DNA from 4 places in the Gordonia jinghuaiqii genome. Region 2 is predicted to be linked to each of the others. Evidence: predicted binding sites of a transcription regulator. Region 2 holds the regulator's gene; each other region holds the start of a gene.

Region 1 (5,466 bases), 1.8 Mb from region 2:
TCTCATCGTCGCCCACGACCTCTCGGTGGTCCGCCACCTCGCCGATCGGGTCGCGGTGATGTACCTGGGGGCGATCGTCGAGTCCGGTCCGACGGATGCGGTCTTCGGCCGGCCCGCGCATCCGTACACCCGTGCCCTGCTGTCCGCGGTGCCTGTCCCGGATCCCCGCATCGAGCGGGAACGCCGTGCGATCGTCCTGCGCGGTGAACAACCCAGTGCGACAGAGGAGATCCTCGGTTGCAGTTTCGCCGGGCGGTGCCCGTTGTACAGCAGGCTCGCCGACGGACAGCAGCAACTCTGCCGCACCACGATCCCCCTTCTGCAGCCGACGATCGAGGAGCGAGCCGCCGGCGCCGATCACCGGGCGGCCTGCCATTTCCAGGAGGCGGAGCTGTGACACGGCTGTGGTGCCTGATCGCATCGGTGGGGCTGGTCGTCGCGTGTGTCGCCGGTTGTGGCGCCGCGGTGGACGTCGGCGAGGCGGTCCACACCGAAGGAGCGTCGCTCAATCCCCAACCACGCGAGAACCTGCGGGAGGGAGGGAGTCTCACCACAGCCCTCACGGAGGTCTCCCCGCAGTGGAACACCTTCCACGCCGACGGGTCGGCGTACACGCTGGCGCTGTGGCGCTGGTACAACCCGGTCCTCGCCTACTTCTCACCCGACGGTGTGTACTCACCGAACCCCGACTACCTGACCGATGTGCGTACGGAGACCGTCGACGGTGACACGGTGGTCACCTACACGATCAACCCCGATGCGTTCTTCAACGACGGCACCCCGATCGACTACCGTGCCTTCGTCGAGACGTGGCGCACCAGCAGAGGTCTCGACGACCGGTACATCGTGAGTTCGACCGACGGATACAGCCAGATCGACTCGGTGACCCGCGGAGTCGACGACCGGCAGGCGGTCGTCCGCTTCGACGGCGTCTACGCCTGGCCCGACGGCCTCTTCAACCTCGTGCTGCACCCGAAGGCCGCCGACGCCGACACCTACAACAAGGGATACGTCCAGAATCCGCACCCGGAGTTCGGTGCCGGCCCGTACACGATCGCCTCGTATGACAAGAACGCCGGAACCGTGGTGTTCGAGCGCAACCCGAAATGGTGGGGTGAACCGGGCAAACTCGATCGTCGGGTGTTCCGTCAGCTCGAGTCGCAGGCGGCGTTGAACGCCTTCCAGAACGGCGAGATCGACGCCACCGGGGTCGCGGCGAAGGACGCCCGCGCACGGGTGCTGACGATGAACGGCGTCGACATCCGAACCGCCGCCTCACCGCAACAGGCGTTGCTCGTCCTCAACCTCGACGCTCCGATCCTCGGTGATCCGGTTGTGCGGGAGGCGGTCATGAAGGCCATCGACCGGGCGACATTGGCCCGCATCAGGTTCACCGGCCTCAACTACACCGAGGAGCTGCCCGGCTCGCTGTCGCTGTATCCGTTCCAGCCGGGCTATCGGGACAACCTGGCAGGGGTGGTCTCCTATGACCCCGACCAGGCCGCGGCGTTGCTCGAGCGTGCCGGGTGGCGCAACGGAGGCGGCGACACCGACGACGGTATCCGGACCAAGGACGGCAGGCGTCTGTCGCTGACGCTTCCCAATGTGGGCGACGACACCACCGGCCTGAACCTGTCACGTGCCCTTCAGGCGATTCTGGCGAAGGTCGGTATCGACCTGGTCGTGCAGCAGCGGCCGTCGTCGGACTTCTCGAAGGTGGTGGTGAACAAGGAGTTCGACCTGTTCATGATGGGTTTCCAATCGAGCGACCCGTTCGGGATGGCGTACTTCTGTCAGGTGTGGTGCAGCGATTCACAGTTCAACCCGGCCGGAGCGGGAACGCCTGAACTCGATGCACGGATCCGCGCGATGTCTCGGATCGGTGATCCGATGGCCCAGATCGCCGCGGGCAACAAGGTCGAGCACGAGGCCTTCGAGCAGTACTCCAACCTGCCGTTGTTCAACGGTCCGGCGATGGTCGCGGTGAAGAGCGGTCTCGCGAACTACGGTGCCGGCCAGTTCTACGTCGGGCCGATCGAGGACATCGGCTGGGAGAAGTGACAATCCGGCCGTCTACCACAAGCCACTGACATCTTTGGGGATCAAGGCCTCGGCGGTAATCGTTGCAGGACAATGAAAGTCGGTATAGCATCGAACCTACATTCGAACTATCGGCTCCGGGGGGTGACCGTCATGTCCGACACCGCAGAGGTGAACGACGTCGACACTCCACTGTCGCGAGCGTCGGAGTTGGTGGCCGAACTGCACCGGATCACCACAGAGTTGCAGACCACCGACCTGTCCCGTTGCACCGACACCGAGCTCGTCGACGTAGCCGCCGGCACCGAACGGGCCATCGCCCGGATCACTGCCGCCGGCGACCGGCAGATCGTGGCGATCATCGACCGCGACATCCCCGGCAAGACCGGGCACCGCAGCATCACGCAGTTCATGACCCACCGGCTACGGGTGTCTGATCCGCTGCGGCGCACCACACACCGCAACGCCCTGGCCACCTTCACCAATCATCTCGGCGAATCCCTCGACCCCGAGCACCCCACACTTGCCGAGGCCTTCGCCGACGGCGAAGTCGGTACCGCCCACGTGCGGGCCGTCATCGATGTGCTCGACCAGATCCCGCATGCGGTCGAGCACGACGTCAAAGTCGCGGCCGAACGACAGATGACCGAGATCGCCATCGCCCACACCCCCGCCGACATCACCAACCTCGGCGCCCGACTCCTGGCCCACCTCGACCCCGACGGCACCCTGGCCGACGACACCGACCGCCAACGCCGCCGCCAACTGTGGGTCAACCGCCAACGCGCCGACGGCACCGCCAAGATGACCGCCACCCTCACCCCCGAACTCGCCGCCCGGGTGACGATGCTGCTGGCGGTGTGGGCCAAACCCGGAATGAACAACCCCCAAGACCCGCTCAGTCCACACGGGGCCTACACCGATGCCGACCCCGCACAACTCGACACCGCCGCGGCCCGCGACGACCGCACCCCGGCCCAGATCAACCACGACGCCCTCAACGCCCTGCTGACCGCGGTCTTCGACGACGGGCTGCTCGGTGAGAGCCACCGCGGACTGCCCGTGCAAGTGATCGTCAAAGCCGACCTCACCGATCTGATCCGCGAAGCCGGACTGGCCACCACCGTCACCGGCACCCTCATCCCCATCCCCGACCTGATCGAGATGGCCGCGAACACCACCGTGCAGCCATGGCTGGCGATCTTCAAAGACGCCACCGCCGTCCCGCTGTACTTCGGCCAGGGCAAACGCCTCGCGACCCGCGAGCAGAGACTGGTCTCCTTCGCCCGGCCCGACGGCGAGGTGTGTTCGGCCCCCGGCTGCGGCCAACCCGCCGCCCACGTCGAGATCCATCACGCCCAACTCGACTGGGCCGCCGGTGGACTCACCGACATCGACGACCTCACCCCCGCATGCCCCACACACAACCGCATGGTCGGTGACCGACCCGGCCAATGGACCACCCGAATGCAACGCTCCGGCCCCGACGAAGGCCGCTGCGTGTGGCGGCTCAACGCCGAGCCAGGAGCACCACCCAACCCCGAACACATCAACCGGCGCCCCGATATCCCGGATCGGCTGGCCAGCCACCTGGCACAGGTGCGCAACGACATCCACGGACCCCAGACGTCCGGCAATGCTCCACGCCTGTACGCCCGCCGCATCATCGACCAACGATTCATCATGGCCGGCCCAGCCGACCAGCCGACTCCTACGACTCCCGCATCGTCGGTCATCGAGAAACGCCTCGAAGAACTCCTCACCCGAGTCTGATTGCTGCGCAGCGCCGCTCACCGGGGACGTCGTTCGCCCCGGCGGGTGGTGGTTGCGACGTGGTCTCGGACTCCTACGGACCGGTTGCAGCGTCGGGGACCGGGCCACCGACCCGCCATAGCGGGTTCACCGGGCCGTGTCCCGCACCCAACGGGTATGCCGAGGCGAGACATGCTGTGACCCAACCCTTTCCGAAACCGACCGCATCGGGTACCGAGAACCCGTGCGCCAGAGCGCAGGTGATCGCCGCCGCGAGGGTATCCCCGGCGCCGTGGTCGTGGGCGGTGTCGATGCGTTCATGACTGAGCTCGATGAAGTCCTCGCCGTCGGAGAGCAGGTCGGGTGACTGAGCGGATGAACGCAGGTGACCGCCCTTGACGAGCGCCCACCGGGGACCGAGATCGAGCAGCGCCTTCGCCGCGTCACGCTGGGTGGCGGCGTCCACGACGTCGATGCCGGTGATGAGCCGCACCTCGTCGAGGTTCGGGGTCACCAGGGTGGCGAGCGGGAAGAGTCGGTGGCGCAGTGTGTCGAGTGCGGAATCGGCGAGCAGCTGATTACCGTGCATGGAGGCGCACACCGGGTCGACGACCAGCGGAACCGGGGTGTCCCGGCCGATCCCGCTCCGGGCGCACTGGTCGACGATCGCGTCGATGATCGGCGCCGAGGCCAGCATCCCGGTCTTGGTCGCACCGACACCGATGTCACCTGCCACCGAATCGATCTGCGCGGCCACGGTCTCGGGCGCGATCTCCTGGAACCCGCTGACGCCCAGCGAGTTCTGGACCGTCACGGCGGTCACCGCGACACAACCATGCAATCCGAGCAGAGCGAACGTGCGCATGTCGGCCTGAATCCCGGCGCCGCCGCCGGAATCCGAACCGGCGATGGTGAGCACACGCACCGGCGTCAGACCCGGTGCGGCGACAGGGAGCAACTCGAACCCGTTCGCCACCGGCCTGCTGGTCATACAGCACCTCCGGAACTGGCCTCGAGCGGCAGGTACACGCGGTTGCCGGCCTCGGCGAACTCCGCCGACTTGGCGGCCATGCCCTCGGCGATGGTGCGGTCGATGTCCTCGGCGGTCACGAGTCCGTTCTCCTCGGCGTAGGCGCGCACATCCGCCGAGATCCGCATCGAGCAGAACTTGGGGCCGCACATCGAACAGAAGTGTGCCGTCTTCGCCGGTTCGGCGGGCATCGTCTCATCGTGGTACTCGCGTGCGGTGTCGGGATCGAGCGCGAGATTGAACTGGTCGGTCCAGCGGAACTCGAAGCGCGCCTTGCTCAGTGCGTCATCGCGTTCCTGGGCGCGCGGATGTCCCTTGGCGAGATCGGCCGAGTGCGCGGCGATCTTGTAGGTGATCACGCCGACCTTCACATCGTCGCGGTCGGGTAGTCCCAGATGTTCTTTCGGTGTCACGTAACAGAGCATCGCGGTGCCCGCCTGGGCGATCATCGCGGCGCCGATGGCCGAGGTGATGTGGTCATAGGCCGGCGCGATGTCGGTGGCGAGAGGCCCGAGTGTGTAGAACGGCGCCTCCTCGCACAGCTCCTCTTCCAGGCGCACGTTCTCGGCGATCTTGTGCATGGGTACATGCCCTGGCCCCTCGATCATGACCTGCACGCCATGCGATTTCGCGATCGAGGTGAG
Region 2 (5,466 bases):
GTCGATCCGGTCGTCGGTGATGAGGACGTCGACGTCGTCGATGCCGGCGAAGGACAAGAGATCCTCGCGCTGCATCTTGGAACTGTCGGCCAGCACGACGACCTGCCGCGCGGCGGCGACCATGGCCGTCTTGACGGCCGCCTCCGCCGGATCCGGCGTGGACAATCCGTGGGCCTCGCTGAGCCCGTTGGTGCCGATGAACGCGGTGCTCACCCGCAGCCGGGTCACCGCGGCAACGGTGTCGGCGCCGACCGTGGCCTGGGTCAGACCCCGTACCCGGCCGCCGAGCGCGTGGAGACCGGTGCGGGGGCGACCCGCGAGGAGTCCGGCGATCGGCAGGCTGTTGGTGATGATCGTCAGGTCATGGTCGCGACCCGTCGGCTCGGCGGCCCGATAGGTGATCGTCGCCTCGGCGGCGCGGTAGGTGGTGGTGCCGGCATCGAACAGCACCGATCCGCCTTCGGGCGGGAGGAACCGGACCGCGGCACGGCCGATCGCCGCCTTCTGTTCGACCTGGCTGGACTCGCGCTCGTCGATGCCCAGCTCGCCGACCACGCGCATGACCTCGGCGCGCACCGCGCCGCCGTGCACTCGCTGGAGATGGCCGGTGCGCTCGAGCACGGCGAGATCGCGACGAACCGTCTCACTGGTGACGTCGAACTTCTCGGCGAGCGCGGCGACGGACGCGCGTCCGGCGACGCGCACCTCGTCCACGATTGCCTGCTGTCTCTCCTCGGCGTACACACCGGCTCCGATCTGCGTCTCCGTGCGTCCCCTTGTTGATCCGTGTGGGTTCGCATGTTGTAGTAACTGTGTTTACGCCTGTTTGTGTTGACAAGTCAAGCTCTTTTTGTAACGGTGGTCACATCGGCGCGAAGATGGAGTCGGATCTCACAGATCCGGACCTGCGCGGCAACGATCGAGAGGTATCGAGATGGCGAACACCGAGATGGTCCAGACGCTGACCGGGACGCCGGTCGTCGGCGGGCTGGCGTACGGGCCCGCGGTCTGGCCGGGTGCGCGACCCGACCATTCCGCTCAGACCCTCGGCACCGGCGTCGAGATCGCCGAGGATCGACGAGCCGACGAGGTCGCCCGGTTCGTGAACGCCGCGAGTGTGGTCGCGGGCAGGCTTCGCGAGCGTGCGTCGCAGAACACCGGGGCCGCCGGCGAGGTGCTCACGGCGACCGCCGGGCTCGCCGAGGACCGCGGGTGGATCGGAGCGGCCTCGGGTCTCATCGCCAAGGGTGCGACGGCGGAATCGGCCGCCGTCGCGGCGACCAAACAATTCGCCGAGGTGTTCACCAAGCTCGGCGGGCTGATGGCCGAGCGGGTCACCGACCTCAACGACGTCCGTGACCGGGTACTCGCCGAACTGCTGGGACTGCCCGAGCCGGGGGTACCCACGCCCGAGGTGCCGTCGGTCCTGCTCGCCGACGACCTCGCTCCCGCTGACACCGCGGGGCTCGATCCGTCGACGACGATCGCACTGGTCACCCGTCTCGGGGGGCCGACCAGCCACACCGCGATCATCGCGCGCCAGCTGGGTATCCCGTGCGTCGTGGCGGTGGCCGGACTCGCCGCGGTGGCCGCAGGCACCGACATCCTCGTCGACGGCAACACCGGGGAGATCGAGATCGCCCCGGATGTCGTCCGGGCGCGGGCACGGGTCACCGGACATCGGGATCACGCCGCGACCGTCGCACGCTGGACGGGCCCCGGTCGCACCGCCGACGGGGTCGCGGTCTCGGTGCTGGCGAATGTCGCCGACGGCGCATCGGCTCGGGCCGCCGCCGATCATCCCGTCGAGGGCGTCGGGCTCTTCCGTACCGAGTTGGCCTTCCTCGAGCGAGCCGACGAGCCGTCCGTGGACGAGCAGGCCCGTATCTACGGGGAGGTTCTCGGAGCCTTCGACGGCCGGAAGGTGGTGGTGCGGACGCTCGACGCGGGCTCGGACAAGCCGTTGCGGTTCGTGACCCAGCCGGAGGAGGCCAATCCGGCCCTCGGGGTGCGCGGAGACCGGATCGCGCTGGCGCATCCCGAGATCCGCGCACATCAGCTCGATGCGATCGCGCTGGCGGCCGAGCACACGACCACGAAACCATGGGTGATGGCGCCGATGATCGCCTCGCCCGCCGAGGCCGCGGCGTTCGCCGCGGAGGTCCGCGGGCGCGGCCTGGTGGCCGGGGTCATGGTCGAGGTGCCGGCTGCGGCCATCCTCGCACCGGCGATCCTGGCCGAGGTCGACTTCGTGTCCATCGGCACCAACGACCTGACGCAGTACACGATGGCGGCCGACCGGATGTCCGCCGATCTCGCGTCGTTGACCGACCCGTGGCAACCGGCCGTCCTACACCTGATCGCGATGGTCGCGCGGGCAGGGCGCGATCAGGGCAAACCGGTGGGAGTGTGTGGCGAGGCGGCCGCCGACCCGAACCTCGCGTGTGTGCTGGTGGGGCTGGGTGTCACGTCGCTGTCGAGTGCGCCGGCGGCGGCCGCGGCGGTCGGGGCGCGGCTCGGCCGGGTCACCTCCACGGAGTGCCGGGCGGCGGCCGACGCCGCCTTGGCCACCGCCGACCCGGCTGCGGCCCGGATGGCGGCAACCGCAGTGCTCGACGGTGCGAGCGACCGAACGGATGAGCCGTAGGTCAGATCCGCCGCATCACGGTGACGACCTTGCCGAGAATGACGGCGTCGTTGCCCGGGATCGGATCGAACAGTTCGTTGTGGGGCATCAGCCAGACGTTGCCCTTCTGGCGCTTGAACGTCTTGACCGTCGCCTCCCCGTCGATCATCGCGGCGACGATGTCGCCGTTGTCGGCCACGTTCTGCTGACGGACGACCACCCAGTCGCCGTCGCAGATGGCGGCGTCGATCATCGACTCACCGACGACGCGCAGCAGGAACAGTGACCCCTCGCCGACGAGTTCGCGGGGGAGCGGGAAGACGTCCTCCACTGCTTCCTCGGCCAGGATGGGACCGCCGGCGGCGATCCGTCCCAGGACGGGGACGAATGTGGGCACGGGCAGGTCACCCGCGGTCGGGGTGGCCGGTGACGGCGGCTCGCTCGGCGCGATGTTGACCGCACGCGGACGGTTGGCGTCGCGTTTGAGAAGACCCTTGCGTTCGAGCGTGCGGAGCTGATGGGCCACCGACGACGTCGAGTTCAGGCCGACCTCGTCGCCGATCTCCCGGATGCTCGGCGGGTACCCGCGCTCGCGCACCGACTTGCGGATCACCTCGAGCACGCCACGCTGCCGCGGGGTCAGAGAGGCCTCTGCGGCCACCACATCGACCGGGGCCGCGTGCTCGTCGGCGCCCCGCGCCCCTGTGCGCTTATCGCCGGTCTCGCTCATGTTCGGTTCCTCTCGTGGTCAGACCTGGTGGTCGGAACGTGCTGGTAGACGCCTTGGCCTGGAGCCGAGCCTAGCGGAGAAGAACCCGCACCTCAAACATTTGTTCGATGTGTCGCGAGACTTTGTCGGGATCTCATGCTACAAATTCGAACATCAGTGCATCGAACACCTGATCGATGTTCGATGGTCGACCGTACATCCGCAACCGACGTCCCGACTGGACACAACGGAGGGCACCATGCGTACCGCCACTCTCATCGATCCCACCCGTACCGAGCGCCCATACACCGACGGTGCACCCGGCGACGGCTCCTACACCGGTCCGGCCGGCCGCCTGCGCACCGACCGGACGCGCACCCCGGCGCTGCGTACCGATGGCCGCCGTCCGGCGGACAACCGCCCGGTACCGCGTTCGGCGCTGCAGGCCCCGCGCGTGGGCGGCACCGCGTGCTCGACGCCGGTGGGGACGCGCGGTCGCGGTCCCGTGATCGCCGAACGTGCCGTGATCGCCGAGCGTGCCGTGATCCGCAGGCGCCGTCGCACCGCGGTGGCGATCCTCGCCGGTGTCGGGCTGGCGCTGGCCGTGTGGGTCATCGGTGTCGTCGGTCAGAATTACGCCGCGTCGATGACCCCGACCGCGGTCAGTACCGAGGTCGTACATGTGCGGTCGGGCGAGTCCTTGAGCACCATCGCCTCGCGCGTCGCCCCGGATATGCCGCGCGAGGTCGTCGTCGACGACATCGTCGCGCTGAACGATCTCGGATCGAGCGCGTTGCGCGTCGGACAGCCGCTGCTCACCCCTCTGTACCGCTGAGGCCGGGCGGTATCCTCGATGTCACAGGGACCAGCCGACAATCGGCCGGGCGCGCGGTTGTGCTGCGTCAGAGCGTCCCGCGACCTGCGTGAGGATACGATGCGCTGCCCCTTCTGCAAGAACGACGACACCAAGGTCATCGACTCGCGTGTCGCTGATGAGGGGCAGGCCATCCGGCGGCGCCGCTCCTGTGTGGAGTGTGGCCGACGCTTCTCCACGGTCGAGAGCGCCGTGCTCGCGGTGGTCAAACGCAACGGAGTCACCGAACCCTTCAGTCGCGAGAAGGTGATGCGCGGGGTTCGTCGCGCATGTCAGGGCCGGCATGTCGCCGAGGATGCACTCGCCCAGCTGGCACAACAGGTCGAGGACACCGTCCGGGCCAGCGGCTCGGCCGAGATCCCCAGCAACGAGGTCGGTCTGGCCATTCTCGGTCCGCTGCGCGACCTCGACGAGGTGGCCTACCTGCGGTTCGCCTCGGTCTACCGCTCGTTCGATTCGGTCGAGGACTTCCAGCGCGAGATCGACGACCTGCGGGCCGCCTCGAAGCCTCCGTCGGATTCAGGTCCCCAGGCCGGCGAACGCGCCGTGTCAGCCGAGTCGGTCCAGACTTCGTAGGATCCGTTTCTCCGAGACCGGGAACGCGGTCTTCAGTCGCTGCGCGAACAGTCCCACCCGAAGTTCTTCGACCAGCCAGTGCGCCTCGTCGTTGACGACCCCGCGACGGTGCTCGGGCACCTGCTCGAGGCGCTGCGCCCAGCGTTCGACGACGCGGTCGATGACCGCAACGCCTGCCTGATCACGTGCCGCCGCCGCCGGCAGGGCCTCCAGGCGCGCTTGCGCCGCCTCGAGGTAGCGGGGCAGGTTCTCGAGGTGTCGGCGTGGAGTGGCGGCGACGAACCCGTCGAACACGAGGTGATCGAGCTGTTCGGCGACGTCGTCGGCCGCCAGTGAGCCGGCGTGACGATCGATCGCCGCCCGCACCGGCGCCACCCACTCGAACGCGTCGACGGCGAGAGCGAAGTACGCCGGTGCGGCCTCGCCGATCCCGGGGCGGATCCGATCGGTGAGTGCGGCGAACGCCTCGGGAGTGCGGACGGCGGTCAGCACGGCATCGTCGAGGCCGGACACCGCGTCGCGGATCGCCCGGCGCGTGCAGTCGGCCAGCAGCGTCTCGACATCGCGGTAGGGGCTCTGGCTCAACGCGAGTCGGGCGGTGGAGCCCAGCGAGCTCGCGATCCGCTTGTGCAGTGGCGGGATCGCGAGGTCGAGCAACGCGACGATGCCTCGCCGGAGCAG
Region 3 (5,466 bases), 510 kb from region 2:
ACCTCCCCGGCACGTTCGGGTGACGCACCGGTTCGGTGCTGACCCGAATCCACCTCGACGAGCACCTCGACGCGACCGGCGGGGGATGAGGTGCCGGTGTCGAGGACCGATCCGAGATGCCGTGCGCCTTCGACCGATTCGACTCCCACGCGTAGTGACACACGGTCGGCCAGTGAGCGCAGGCGCGCCGCCTTGGTCGGCGTCGGCCACAGCGGGTAGGCGATGAAGATGTCGGTGCAGCCGGTGGTGCCGGCGGCGTCGGCGAACGCCTCGGCCTCGCCGATCGTCGCCACGGTCAATCCCACTGCGCCGTGGTCGATCTGCCGGCGCGCGATCTCGGCGCACTTGTGGGTCTTGGCGTGCGGCCGGACGTCGACGCCCGCGGCCCGCGCCAGGTCGGCGACCCGCGCCACGTTCGTCTCGAGGCGTTCGGTGTCGACCTCCAGGTACGGCGTGTCGACCTGCAGGTACGGCGAGTCGGTCACGTGGCGGACTTCCGGGCGACCCGTGTGCCGCGCCCCATCGCCGCCGCCGACTCACCGAACAGCAGGTACTCCTGATGCAGGATGCGGGTGGTCAGCCCGGGGACGAACCGGTGTCCGAGCTCGGCGATGGTGCCGACGATCGAGTCGACGTGCTTGGGCCGGTCGACGATCGCGTGCAGTACGCGGGAGGCGGCCTTGTCGACGTCCCACGTCGCAGGCGAATTGTCGTAGATCTCGGTCGGCGAGATCATCCTGGTCTTCACCAACGGCAGTCGTACGTTGGTGAAAGTGACGTGATCGGAGACGGTTTCGGTTCCGGTCACATCGCTGAACGCCTCCAGGGCGGCTTTCGACGCCGCGTACGCACCGAACCGTGGACCGCGGGACTGAACGGCGATCGACGTCACGTTCACCACGTGGCCCGCCTGCCGCACCACCATGTGGGGCAGCAGGCCGAGGATGAGGTTGACCGCACCGAAGTAGTTGACCGCCATGACGCGGTGGTAGTCGTGGGGTCGCTGTACCGAGTTCATCGTGGCGCGACGGATGGAACGGCCGGCGTTGTTGACGAGCACATCCACATGCCCGTGTTCGCCGAGTACGGACTTCACCAGCGCGTTGACCGATTCCTCGTCGGTGATGTCGCACCGGTAGGCCACCACTCGACCCGGGGGGATGCCCTGCTTGCTCGTCGTCGAGTTCAATTCGGCTGCCGCGGAATCGAGTTCATCGGCACTTCGGGCGACGATGATCACGTTGGCCCCGCGTGCCACGCACATGCGCGCCGTGGCCTTGCCGATGCCGCTCGATCCGCCGGTGATGAGGATGTTCTTGCCGACGAGAGGTCCGCGGGGGTCGGCGCGGCGGTTACGGGATCGATCGAGGTGTCGCGACCAGTACGTCCACAGGCGCGGGGCGTAGTCGGCGAAGTCGGGCACGCTGATCCCGAAGTCGTGCAGGACGGCGATGGTGGTGTCGGCGCGGAAATCCACCGGCATCGTCATGGCGTCGAGGACTGCCGACGGGATGCCCTGCTGTGCGGCGACGAGGTTGCGTCCGATTCGTGCCGGTCCCTTGCCGGACAACGCGATCAGCGGCTCGACGGTGGTGTGCGGGATCGCGTTAAATCCCTTGGGCGCGTCGAATGCGGGCGCCAGCGCGTTGTACATCTCGGTGGTCGTCAGCGAGTGCGGGGCGCTGAGGTGGAACACGAGTCCGCTCCGCGTGGGGTTGACGGTGAGGAGGGCGACCATCGCGTCGACGACGTAGTCGACGGGCACGATGTTGAGGGTGCCGAGATCGGGCATCGGCAGGCGCAGCATCGAGGGAAGTCTGCCGAGCATCCCGAGATGGCCGAAGAAGTAGTAGGGGCCGTCGATCTTGTCCATCTCCCCGGTTCGGGAGTCGCCGACCACGATCGAGGGGCGGTACACCCGCCACCGCAGTCCTTCGCGTTCGCGCACCACACGTTCGGCCTCGAACTTGGTGCGGTGATAAGGCGTCGGAAACCCTTGTCCGACTGCGAAGTCCATTTCGGTGAAGCGGCCTCGGTGATCTCCGGCCACCGCGATCGAGGACACGTGGTGGAGCAGGGCGCCGTGGGCGATCGCGAAGTCGGCGACGCGGGAGGTGCCGATGACGTTGGCGGCCCGTTGCGACTCGGCGTCGGCGGCCATGTCGTAGATCGCGGCGAGGTGGATGACGTGGTCGAACGCCGGCAGCGCGCCGGCATCGACTCCGAGCCCCGGTGCCGTGAGATCTCCGGTGACCGGTGTCACCCGGGCGGAGAGGTCGAGGACCTCGAGCATCGCCGTGAACGACGCCATCGAGGACTCGCGTACGAGTGCGTGAATCTCTGCGTCGGGGTCGACGGCGAGGAGACGGTCGAGGACGCGTCGACCGATGAAGCCACTGGCTCCGGTGATGAAATAGCTGGTCATTGGTGGATCCCATCAGGTCGGCGGGCGGAGTGCCCGCAGATGTCTCGCCCCCACGAGGCGGGATCTGTCTGATACTCAGAGTGACACTTATTCTGGTCGCTGGCAACGATCCGGGGGGTCCGCGCCCAACACCTCGCTGTCGCGTCGAACCTGTGTTCGATAGAGTGGGTGAGTGGGCTGGGATCAGGGACCACCGACGTGGTCGGAGATGGAGCGGGTGCTCTCCGGTCGGGCACCGGACGGTGGCCGACCGGGCACCGAGTTCGGCCCCGACACCAGCGAATGGGCGCCCTTCCCCGGCGACGGCGGCGACAGCCCCGCCTGGTCACGCAAGCGTGGGGCCTATCAGGCCGGCGACATCTCGCGCGGCTCGTCGGCGGTGCCGTACGCCGAACTGCACGCCCACAGTGCCTACAGTTTTCTCGACGGCGCGTCGATGCCGGAGGAGTTGGTGGAAGAGGCGCAACGCCTCGGGCTGGCTGCGCTCGCGGTCACCGACCACGACGGCTTCTACGGCATCGTGCGGTTCGCCGAGGCGGCCCGCGAGTTCGGGATGCCGACGGTCTTCGGGGCCGAGCTGTCGCTGGAACCCGATGTCGCGCGGACCGGGCAGAATGATCCGCCGGGGGAGCACCTGCTGGTCCTCGCGCGCGACGGCGAGGGCTATCGACGGTTGTCGCGGACCATCGCCGATGCGCACATGGTCGCCGGGGAGAAGGGTCTGCTGCGCTACGACCGCGAATCCCTCGCACGGGCCGGCGACGGACACTGGCTGATCCTCACCGGATGTCGCAAGGGTGCTGTTCGGCGTGCCCTCGACCGCGGCGGTGTCCCGGCCGCGGAGCTGGCCCTGCGCGAGCAGATCGAGACCTACGGACATGCCAACGTGGTGGTCGAACTGACCGCGCAGGGCATGGCCGACGACGACGAACGCAACGCGGTCCTCGCCGGACTGGCGGTACGCGCGGGGGTGCCGACGGTGGCCACCACCGGCGCGCATTTCGCCGCGCCCCGTCGTCGACGGCTGGCGATGGCGATGGCCGCGGTGCGGGCACGCACCGACATCGAGACCATCGCCGGCTGGATGCCGGGAGTGGCCGGTGCGCACCTGCGCAGCGGCGACGAGATGGCCCGGTTGCTGCCCGCGCACCTCGATGCCATCGACAATGCCGTCGGGATAGCCGCCGACTGCGCCTTCCACCTGGGCCTGATCGCTCCGCAGCTGCCGCCCTTCGACGTCCCCGACGGCTACACCGAGGCGAGCTGGCTGCGTGAACTCACCATGACCCGCGCCCGCCGCCGCTACGGCACGCCCGCCGAACATCCGCAGGCCTACCGGCAGATCGAACACGAGCTCGCCATCATCGAGGCGCTGACCTTTCCCGGCTACTTCCTCGTGGTCGCCGACATCGTCGACTTCTGCAAGGCCAACGACATCCTGTGTCAGGGGCGGGGGAGTGCCGCCAACTCCGCGGTCTGTTACGCCCTGGGCATCACCAACGTCGACCCGGTCGCCAACAAGCTGCTGTTCGAGCGATTCCTCGCCCCCGAACGCGACGGCCCGCCCGACATCGACGTCGACATCGAGTCCGATCGTCGGGAAGAGGCCATCCAGTACGTCTATCGCCGCTACGGCCGGGACCGCAGTGCTCAGGTCGCCAACGTGATCACCTATCGCGGCAGATCGGCGATCCGGGACATGGCGCGTGCGCTCGGGTATGCGCCCGGCCAGCAGGACGCGTGGGCCAAGATGCCCGACACCGCACCCGCCGACGTATCCGACCTGGCCGGCGAGATCCTCGGTATGCCAAGACATCTGGGTATCCACTCCGGTGGCATGGTGATCTGTGACCGGCCGATCGCCGACGTCTGCCCCACCGAATGGGCGCGGATGGAGAACCGCAGCGTGTTGCAGTGGGACAAGGACGATTGCGCGGCCATCGGACTGGTCAAGTTCGACATGCTCGGTCTCGGCATGCTCTCGGCGCTGCACTATGCGATCGACCTGCTCGCCGAACACAAGGGCCTCGAGGTCGACCTCGCCACTCTGGACCTCGGCGAACCCGCCGTCTACGAGATGCTGTGCCGCGCAGACTCGGTGGGCGTCTTCCAGGTGGAGTCGCGAGCGCAGATGGCCACGCTCCCGCGGCTGAAACCGCGTTGCTTCTACGACCTCGTCGTCGAGGTGGCACTGATCCGTCCCGGGCCCATCCAGGGCGGCTCGGTGCACCCGTTCATCAAGCGGCGCAACGGGCAGGAGGAGGTGACCGTCGAACACCCGTCGATGTACAAGGCGCTCGAGCGCACGCTGGGGGTGCCGCTGTTCCAGGAGCAGCTGATGCAACTGGCCGTCGACGTCGCCGGGTTCGACGCCTCCGAGGCCGATCAGTTGCGGCGCGCGATGGGGTCCAAGCGGTCGCCGGAGAAGATGGAACGGTTGCGCCGACGCTTCTACGAGGGGATGGAGAGCCTGCACGGCATCACCGGCGACACCGCCGACCGGATCTTCGAGAAGATGGCCGCGTTCGCCAATTTCGGCTTCCCGGAGAGCCATTCACAGAGTTTCGCGTCCTTGGTGTTCTATTCGTCGTGGTTCAAGCTGCATCATCCGGCGGCGTTCTGTGCGGCCCTGCTCAGAGCGCAGCCGATGGGTTTCTATTCGCCGCAGACCCTGGTCGCCGATGCGCGCAGACACGGGGTGGCGGTACACCGGCCCGACATCAACGCCTCGCTCGCGCACGCGACGCTGGAGAACGACGGACTCGACGTCCGGCTGGGGCTCGACGGCGTGCGCGGTGTCGGCCGGGATGCGGCGGAGCGCATCGTCGAGCGGCGGGCCGACGGCCCGTATGTCGACATCACCGAGGTGTCCCGGCGTGCCGACCTGACGGCCAAGGAACTCGAGGGGCTCGCCGGGGCCGGGGCGTTCGACGGCTTCGGACTAAGTAGACGCCAAGCACTCTGGGAGGCCGGGGCCGCGGCGACCGTGCGGGACAACCAGCTGGAACTGCAGTCGGCGGGTACCACCCCGACGCTGCCCG
Region 4 (5,466 bases), 900 kb from region 2:
GCGGGGACATGACGAGGAGCGCGACGGCCACCGCGGACGGCAGCAGACGCCGGGCTCGACGGGACTCGGGTGCACCCGGTTCGGGATTCGACGTTCGCACGGTGCTCATCGTGCCAGACGGGCCAGGCCCGGAGGGTCAGCGCGACCCGCGCCGCGCGCGGCGTCGCAGCGCCAGGTGTCCCGCGATGTACCCGCTGGCGCCGGTGACGCCGCCGCCGGGGTGCGTCGACGCGCCGGCCAGCAGGAGGCCGTCGGCGCCGGGGACGTGGTGTCCGGCGAGGTCGGGGGTGGGGCGCCACATGAACATCTGGTCGATCGACATCTCGACGTGCATGATGTTGCCGCCGATGAGGCCGAGCTCGGTGGCCAGGTCGTGGGGGGTCTGTACATACCGGTGGGCGATCGACGCGGCGAAACCCGGTGCGTGTCGATCGACTTCGTCGCAGATCGCGGTGGCCGCCCGTGCGCCGGCACTCGCCCAGTCACCGTCGGCGAGGCGGTAGGGATGCCACTGCGCCCAGAGATTGATCACGTGGCGTCCCGCCGGGGCGAGGGTGGGGTCGATCGCCGAGTAGCTCATCGCCACGACGGCCGGGCGCGGCGGCAGTTCACCGACCGCGGCGGCGGAGTGTGCGGTGACGAGCTGAGCGCGGTCGGTGACGAGAAGTCCGAGAGCGGAGTGGACGCCGTGGGCGGGGAGATCGCCGGGCAGATCCCGATACTCGGGCAGAGCCGTCGTTCCCAGTCGGACCGCCATCCCGATGCCGTTGCCCACGACGATGTTCCGCCGCCACTTCTCGAGTGTGGCCTCGTCGAAGCCGCCGGCGGCCAGCAGGTCCAGCGTCGTGAGGATGTGGCAGGCGCTGATGACGGTGCCGGTGCAGCGGAGTTCGCCGGAGGCCGATCGCACCCGCCAGTGGTCGCCGCAGCGGGTGATGGAAGTGGCCGGGTCGGCGCAGGAGACGCGGGCACCGTCGTGGCCGAGCCGGCTCACGAGAGCATCGGTGAGGGCGCCGCTGCCGCCGATCGCGCGCCCCGGCGGGATGCGATGCATCAGCGCGGCGAACCCCACCATGGGCGAGGTGCCGGGTGCACTCATCGGCGGCCCGGACTGGGCGCCGAACCAGGCGAGACCCGCCTTGAGGTGTTCGGAGGTGAAGTACTCGTCGAGCAGGGAGTCCCCGGAGGCCATCAGCTCGGCGGTGAGGTTCAGCACCCGGCCGGTGCGGCGACCGAACAGTCCCGTGCGCGCGGTGGTCGCGGTGCCGCCCAGGCCGCCGAATGCGCGCCCCAGCCGTCCCATGGTCGCGGGGTGGAAGAACGCGTCCATCACCGCCGCGGCGCGCGGTGTCCAGGCTTCGACGAAACGGCGGTATGCGGCGGCATCGCCTGGGCCGCAGGCACGTTCGATCGACGCGCAGGTGGCGTCGAGGTCGGTGCGGAACACGATCGCCGGTGCGGTCGCGGTGGCCGGGATGAAGGCCCACGGGTCGCAGTCGACGTAGCGGAGGCCGTGGGAGGTCAGCTCGAGGTCGTCGATCACGGGGGAGTGCCGGATCATCAGATGCGCCGACGACCCACGATCGATGCGGTGACCGGGAAAGCGTTCCACGGTCGACACGGCGCCGCCGGGGATGTCGTCGCGCTCGAGGACCTCGACGTCGCGTCCGGCCTGTGCCAGGTAGGCCGCGGCGATCAGACCGTTGTGGCCCGCGCCGATGATCACCGCGTCACGTCGGACCCCGTGGCCGGTCATGTTCCCGTGTTGCCGGTCGGGGCGGCGGCCGGGGCCCGCAGATCCAGCGGAAGCGGCCTGCCGAGGAAGGCGAACGGGCGAGGATCGCCGGTGAAGGTGAAGTGCCGTAGTACATCGGAGAACCCCATGCGCCGGTAGAGCGACCATGCGCGGTTCTGTTCGGCCGGGGTCTCCGGTGTCGACAGCAGTACGTGCCGCTCCGGGCGGTCGGCGAGCAGTCGGGCGAGCAGCAACTGGCCGATACCTCGGCCCTGAGCGTTGGGATGCACGTGGAGCTCCGTCAATTCGAAGTAATCGCGGGCGATCACCTCGATGTGCTCGGGCGAGCGGCCGGTCTGGCGCAGCCCCAGCCGCAGCTGCTGGTTCCACCACTGGCCGGTCGCACCAGTGTATCCATAGGCGATGCCGACGAGGAGATCGTCGGGCCCCCGGCCGACCGGGGGGCCCACGCGGCGCCGGGCGGCGGGCATCGTGTGCGCCTCGTGCGGCGACACCGTGGCCACCGCGCCCACCGCGTGCCAGCCGGGACGGGCGATGTGTTCACGCCAGAGTCCGGCGCGGTGGACCTCGGTGCCGCGGGGATACCCCATCGCGGTCACGTAGATGTCCAGCGCGGGTTCGAGCCACGCCCGTGAGTCCTGACCGCTCAGGCTCACCAACCGGATCGTCACCGCCCGACCACTCCCTGCGTCACCACTACCTCATGAATCGGTTCTGTCACACACGCCTTGTAGACAAGCGGGTGGATAGCTATATTGAACGTGTCGAACGGATGTTCGATGAATGTGCCTCCGCAAGCTGTTCGCGTTCATCCACGACGACACGGTCCGGCGGCGGACGAGGGAAGCGTCTGCCGCCGGGCCGAGTCAATCCGCTGCCCAGAACGAGAAACGACCGCCGGCCCGCGGCGATGAGCACGAGGAGGACGCCATGCCCAGCCATCGCGCCGCCAATGGTCCCACCGGCCCCGCGTCGGCGGACCCGGCGATGGTCGGACGCGCGCGCGATCTGCTCGCACGCGCCCACCTCCTCCTCGACAATGCCGACGGGGTTGAGGACGACGCCGAACGCTTCCGTCAGCTCTACCTCGTCGCGCTCCGCGCGTCCGGCGCCGCGCTGGCCGTGCACGAGCCGATCGGGACGACGCGACGCAAGACGTCGAACGCCTGGACCCGGATCGGGATGGTCGCGCCCGAGCTGGCCCAGCCGGCCGCCCGCTTCGCGGCCCTGTCGCCCGTTCGCATGAAGATCGAGTCGGGCATCATCCGAACGCTCGATCCGGACAGCGTCGCCGGCATGCGCCTGCTCGTCCTCGAGTTCCTCCGCCGGGTCGAGACGATGGTGATCGCCTATGAACAAGGCAAACTCGGCGGACAAGTGCCGCAGATCGGGCGAACCGCGTGAGACCGGCCACACTTATGGGGCCCGTGGGGGCCCTGGTCGGCTGCAACGGCGAGTAATGGTGGTCGCGGTCGATTTCACCTCGTATCATGGGACGATAGGCGCAGACGCCTTACCGGTCGCGGGTGACCGTCGTCGGCGTCGCGGATCAGGGAGAAGGAGGGTCGGTGCCACTTTCGGAGCACGAGCAACGCATGCTCGAACAGATCGAGAGCGCTCTGTACGCGGAAGACCCCAAGTTTGCGTCCAGTGTCAAGCGTCGACGGCTGGGTAGGTCGAGTGCTCGTCGTCGCCTTCAGGCGGTGGCGGTATTCGTCATCGGACTCGTCATGCTCATCGGCGGCCTCATCGTCGACATCGCCATCGGCGGATTCCCCATCGTCAGCCTTCTGGGTTTCCTGGTGATGTTCGGTGCGGGCCTCTTCGCCCTCTGGGGAGACAACTCGCCAGAGACTGCGCCCTCGTCATCGCGGGGCGGGAGAAAGCAGTCCGCGTCCCCGGAGGCCAAGCGCAAGCTGTCGGAACGCATGGAAGAACGATTCAACCGGAGGTTTGAGCAGGAGTGATCCTCTGATCCCGACGACCCCTCGTCGGCGATCGGCTGACCCCCGCTTCGACTCCCACAACCGCATACGATCACAGCCGCGTGCCGCCGAGCACGCGGCTTTTTCGTGCGTATGCCCCTGTGTAGCCGCACTGTGCAGCCTCGCAACGCTGTGCCCCGCCGTGTCTGGCCTCCACTGCCGCGGGTTCCTCATTCCTCCCCACGTGCGTCGTCGGCCTCGCCTCAGCACGTTCCCCCACCCCGCTCCACCGGCGTGCCCCACTTCGCCCCACCGGGGTGCCCCACTTCGCCCCACCGGTACACAACCGCTGGTCACAAGGGCACCGCAGGCGTCAGACCGCCCCTTCTATCACTTGCAACAAGGGTTGATGACGCCGACCGACGAACCGGGGACACACGGGGAGTCGCGAATTTTTGACGTCTTGAACTGGGACTTTGTGGTCGAGGGGAGGAGATGGGGGCGCTGGGGGTGGAAAGTGGTGGAAAGTGGGGTACTGTGGCATCACTGGGTAAGGCGATCCGGAACGCAGAACTCAGTGGGCAGGAGGTGTCGACATGTCCCCGCGATTTGTCGGCACCTACACGCCCAAATTGGACGACAAGGGGCGGCTCACGCTGCCCGCGAAGTTCCGCGACGCACTGGCAGGAGGGGTAGTGGTCACCAAAGGCCAAGACCACAGCTTGTCGGTGTATCGGACCGAAGAGTTCGATGCGATCGCGGCGAGGATCGTCGAGGCGTCACGCAACGACCCCGATCTGCGTGCGTTTCAGCGAACGTTCTTCGCCGGTTCGGAAGAACAGCGGCCGGACGGTCAGGGCAGGATCAGCTTGTCCGGCGACCACCGGGTCTATGCGGGACTGTCCAAGGAGTGCGTGGTGTTCGGCAGCTTCGATCACCTCGAGATCTGGGATTCGGCCGCGTGGGACGAGTACCAGACCCAGCACGAGGAGAACTTCTCGGCAGCCAACTCGGCCGCGTTGAACGCGGTGCTGTAGCCGAGAGACAAGGCAGAGTCGGCACTCGCGTTTTCGGGTGGCACGAGGCCTCGGCCCGGTCCGACCCTGGCGTACTTCCCCAACGCCAGGTGCGGAATCGGGTCGGGACCCCGCTCCATCCGAAGCCCGCCGCTCGCGCAGATGCGCAGATCCTCACCAACCGCCGAAACCGCCGACACGCCGATGGGGGGCTCTCCGTGGACGACACACGTGACGACTCTCGCCGCACCGGCGAATACGGGCACATCCCGGTCATGGGTGCACGAATCGTCGAATTGCTCACTCCCGCACTGGATGCTGACGAGCCGCGGGTCTTCCTCGACGCCACCCTCGGCGCCGGTGGACACAGTCAGCTGATTCTGGAGACCTTCCCGCTCGTGCGTGTGATCGGCATCGATCGCGACGCGTCGGCACTCGACATCGCCCGGCGGCGCCTCCAGCCGTACGCCGATCGGATCTCTCTGCATCAGGCGACATTCCACGAGATCGACGACGTCCTCGCAGCTGCGGGTGAGGAGACGATCGATGCGGCACTGTTCGACCTCGGTGTGTCGTCGATGCAACTCGACCAGGCCGGCCGCGGGTTCGCCTATGCGCTCGACGCGCCGCTGGACATGCGGATGAACGCCGACGACCCGCTCACCGCCGCCGACGTGCTCAACACCTATTCCCACGGCGAACTCGCTCGCGTCCTCTCCGAATACGGTGAAGAACGCTTCGCCGGCCGGATCGCCTCCGCGGTCCTGCG

The links. The regulator LexA, encoded in region 2, represses DNA repair genes until DNA is damaged. The targets are predictions, from matches to a motif close to CGAACANNTGTTCG.
Region 1: the regulator LexA is predicted to act here: its motif matches at 2,153-2,166, upstream of H1R19_RS02565 (HNH endonuclease signature motif containing protein).
Region 3: the regulator LexA is predicted to act here: its motif matches at 2,571-2,584, upstream of H1R19_RS08405 (error-prone DNA polymerase).
Region 4: the regulator LexA is predicted to act here: its motif matches at 2,522-2,535, upstream of H1R19_RS14615 (SAV_6107 family HEPN domain-containing protein).

Annotation. Positions count from the first base shown of each region.
Region 1 covers NZ_CP059491.1:586,850-592,315, forward strand. Annotated here, with positions in the region: gene H1R19_RS02555 (dipeptide ABC transporter ATP-binding protein) at 1-397, shown strand, start outside; gene H1R19_RS02560 (ABC transporter family substrate-binding protein) at 394-2,061, shown strand; gene H1R19_RS02565 (HNH endonuclease signature motif containing protein) at 2,194-3,813, shown strand; gene thiD (bifunctional hydroxymethylpyrimidine kinase/phosphomethylpyrimidine kinase) at 3,887-4,783, opposite strand; gene thiC (phosphomethylpyrimidine synthase ThiC) at 4,780-5,466, opposite strand, start outside.
Region 2 covers NZ_CP059491.1:2,393,525-2,398,990, forward strand. Annotated here, with positions in the region: gene H1R19_RS10650 (DeoR/GlpR family DNA-binding transcription regulator) at 1-744, opposite strand, end outside; gene H1R19_RS10655 (putative PEP-binding protein) at 950-2,647, shown strand; gene lexA (transcriptional repressor LexA) at 2,649-3,356, opposite strand; gene H1R19_RS10665 (LysM peptidoglycan-binding domain-containing protein) at 3,595-4,170, shown strand; gene nrdR (transcriptional regulator NrdR) at 4,270-4,785, shown strand; gene hrpA (ATP-dependent RNA helicase HrpA) at 4,759-5,466, opposite strand, start outside.
Region 3 covers NZ_CP059491.1:1,885,978-1,891,443, forward strand. Annotated here, with positions in the region: gene H1R19_RS08395 (alanine racemase) at 1-485, opposite strand, end outside; gene H1R19_RS08400 (SDR family oxidoreductase) at 482-2,425, opposite strand; gene H1R19_RS08405 (error-prone DNA polymerase) at 2,598-5,466, shown strand, end outside.
Region 4 covers NZ_CP059491.1:3,290,961-3,296,426, reverse strand. Annotated here, with positions in the region: gene H1R19_RS14630 (LppM family (lipo)protein) at 1-109, opposite strand, end outside; gene H1R19_RS14625 (phytoene desaturase family protein) at 137-1,756, opposite strand; gene H1R19_RS14620 (GNAT family N-acetyltransferase) at 1,753-2,427, opposite strand; gene H1R19_RS14615 (SAV_6107 family HEPN domain-containing protein) at 2,687-3,160, shown strand; gene H1R19_RS14610 (DUF3040 domain-containing protein) at 3,325-3,723, shown strand; gene mraZ (division/cell wall cluster transcriptional repressor MraZ) at 4,278-4,718, shown strand; gene rsmH (16S rRNA (cytosine(1402)-N(4))-methyltransferase RsmH) at 4,916-5,466, shown strand, end outside.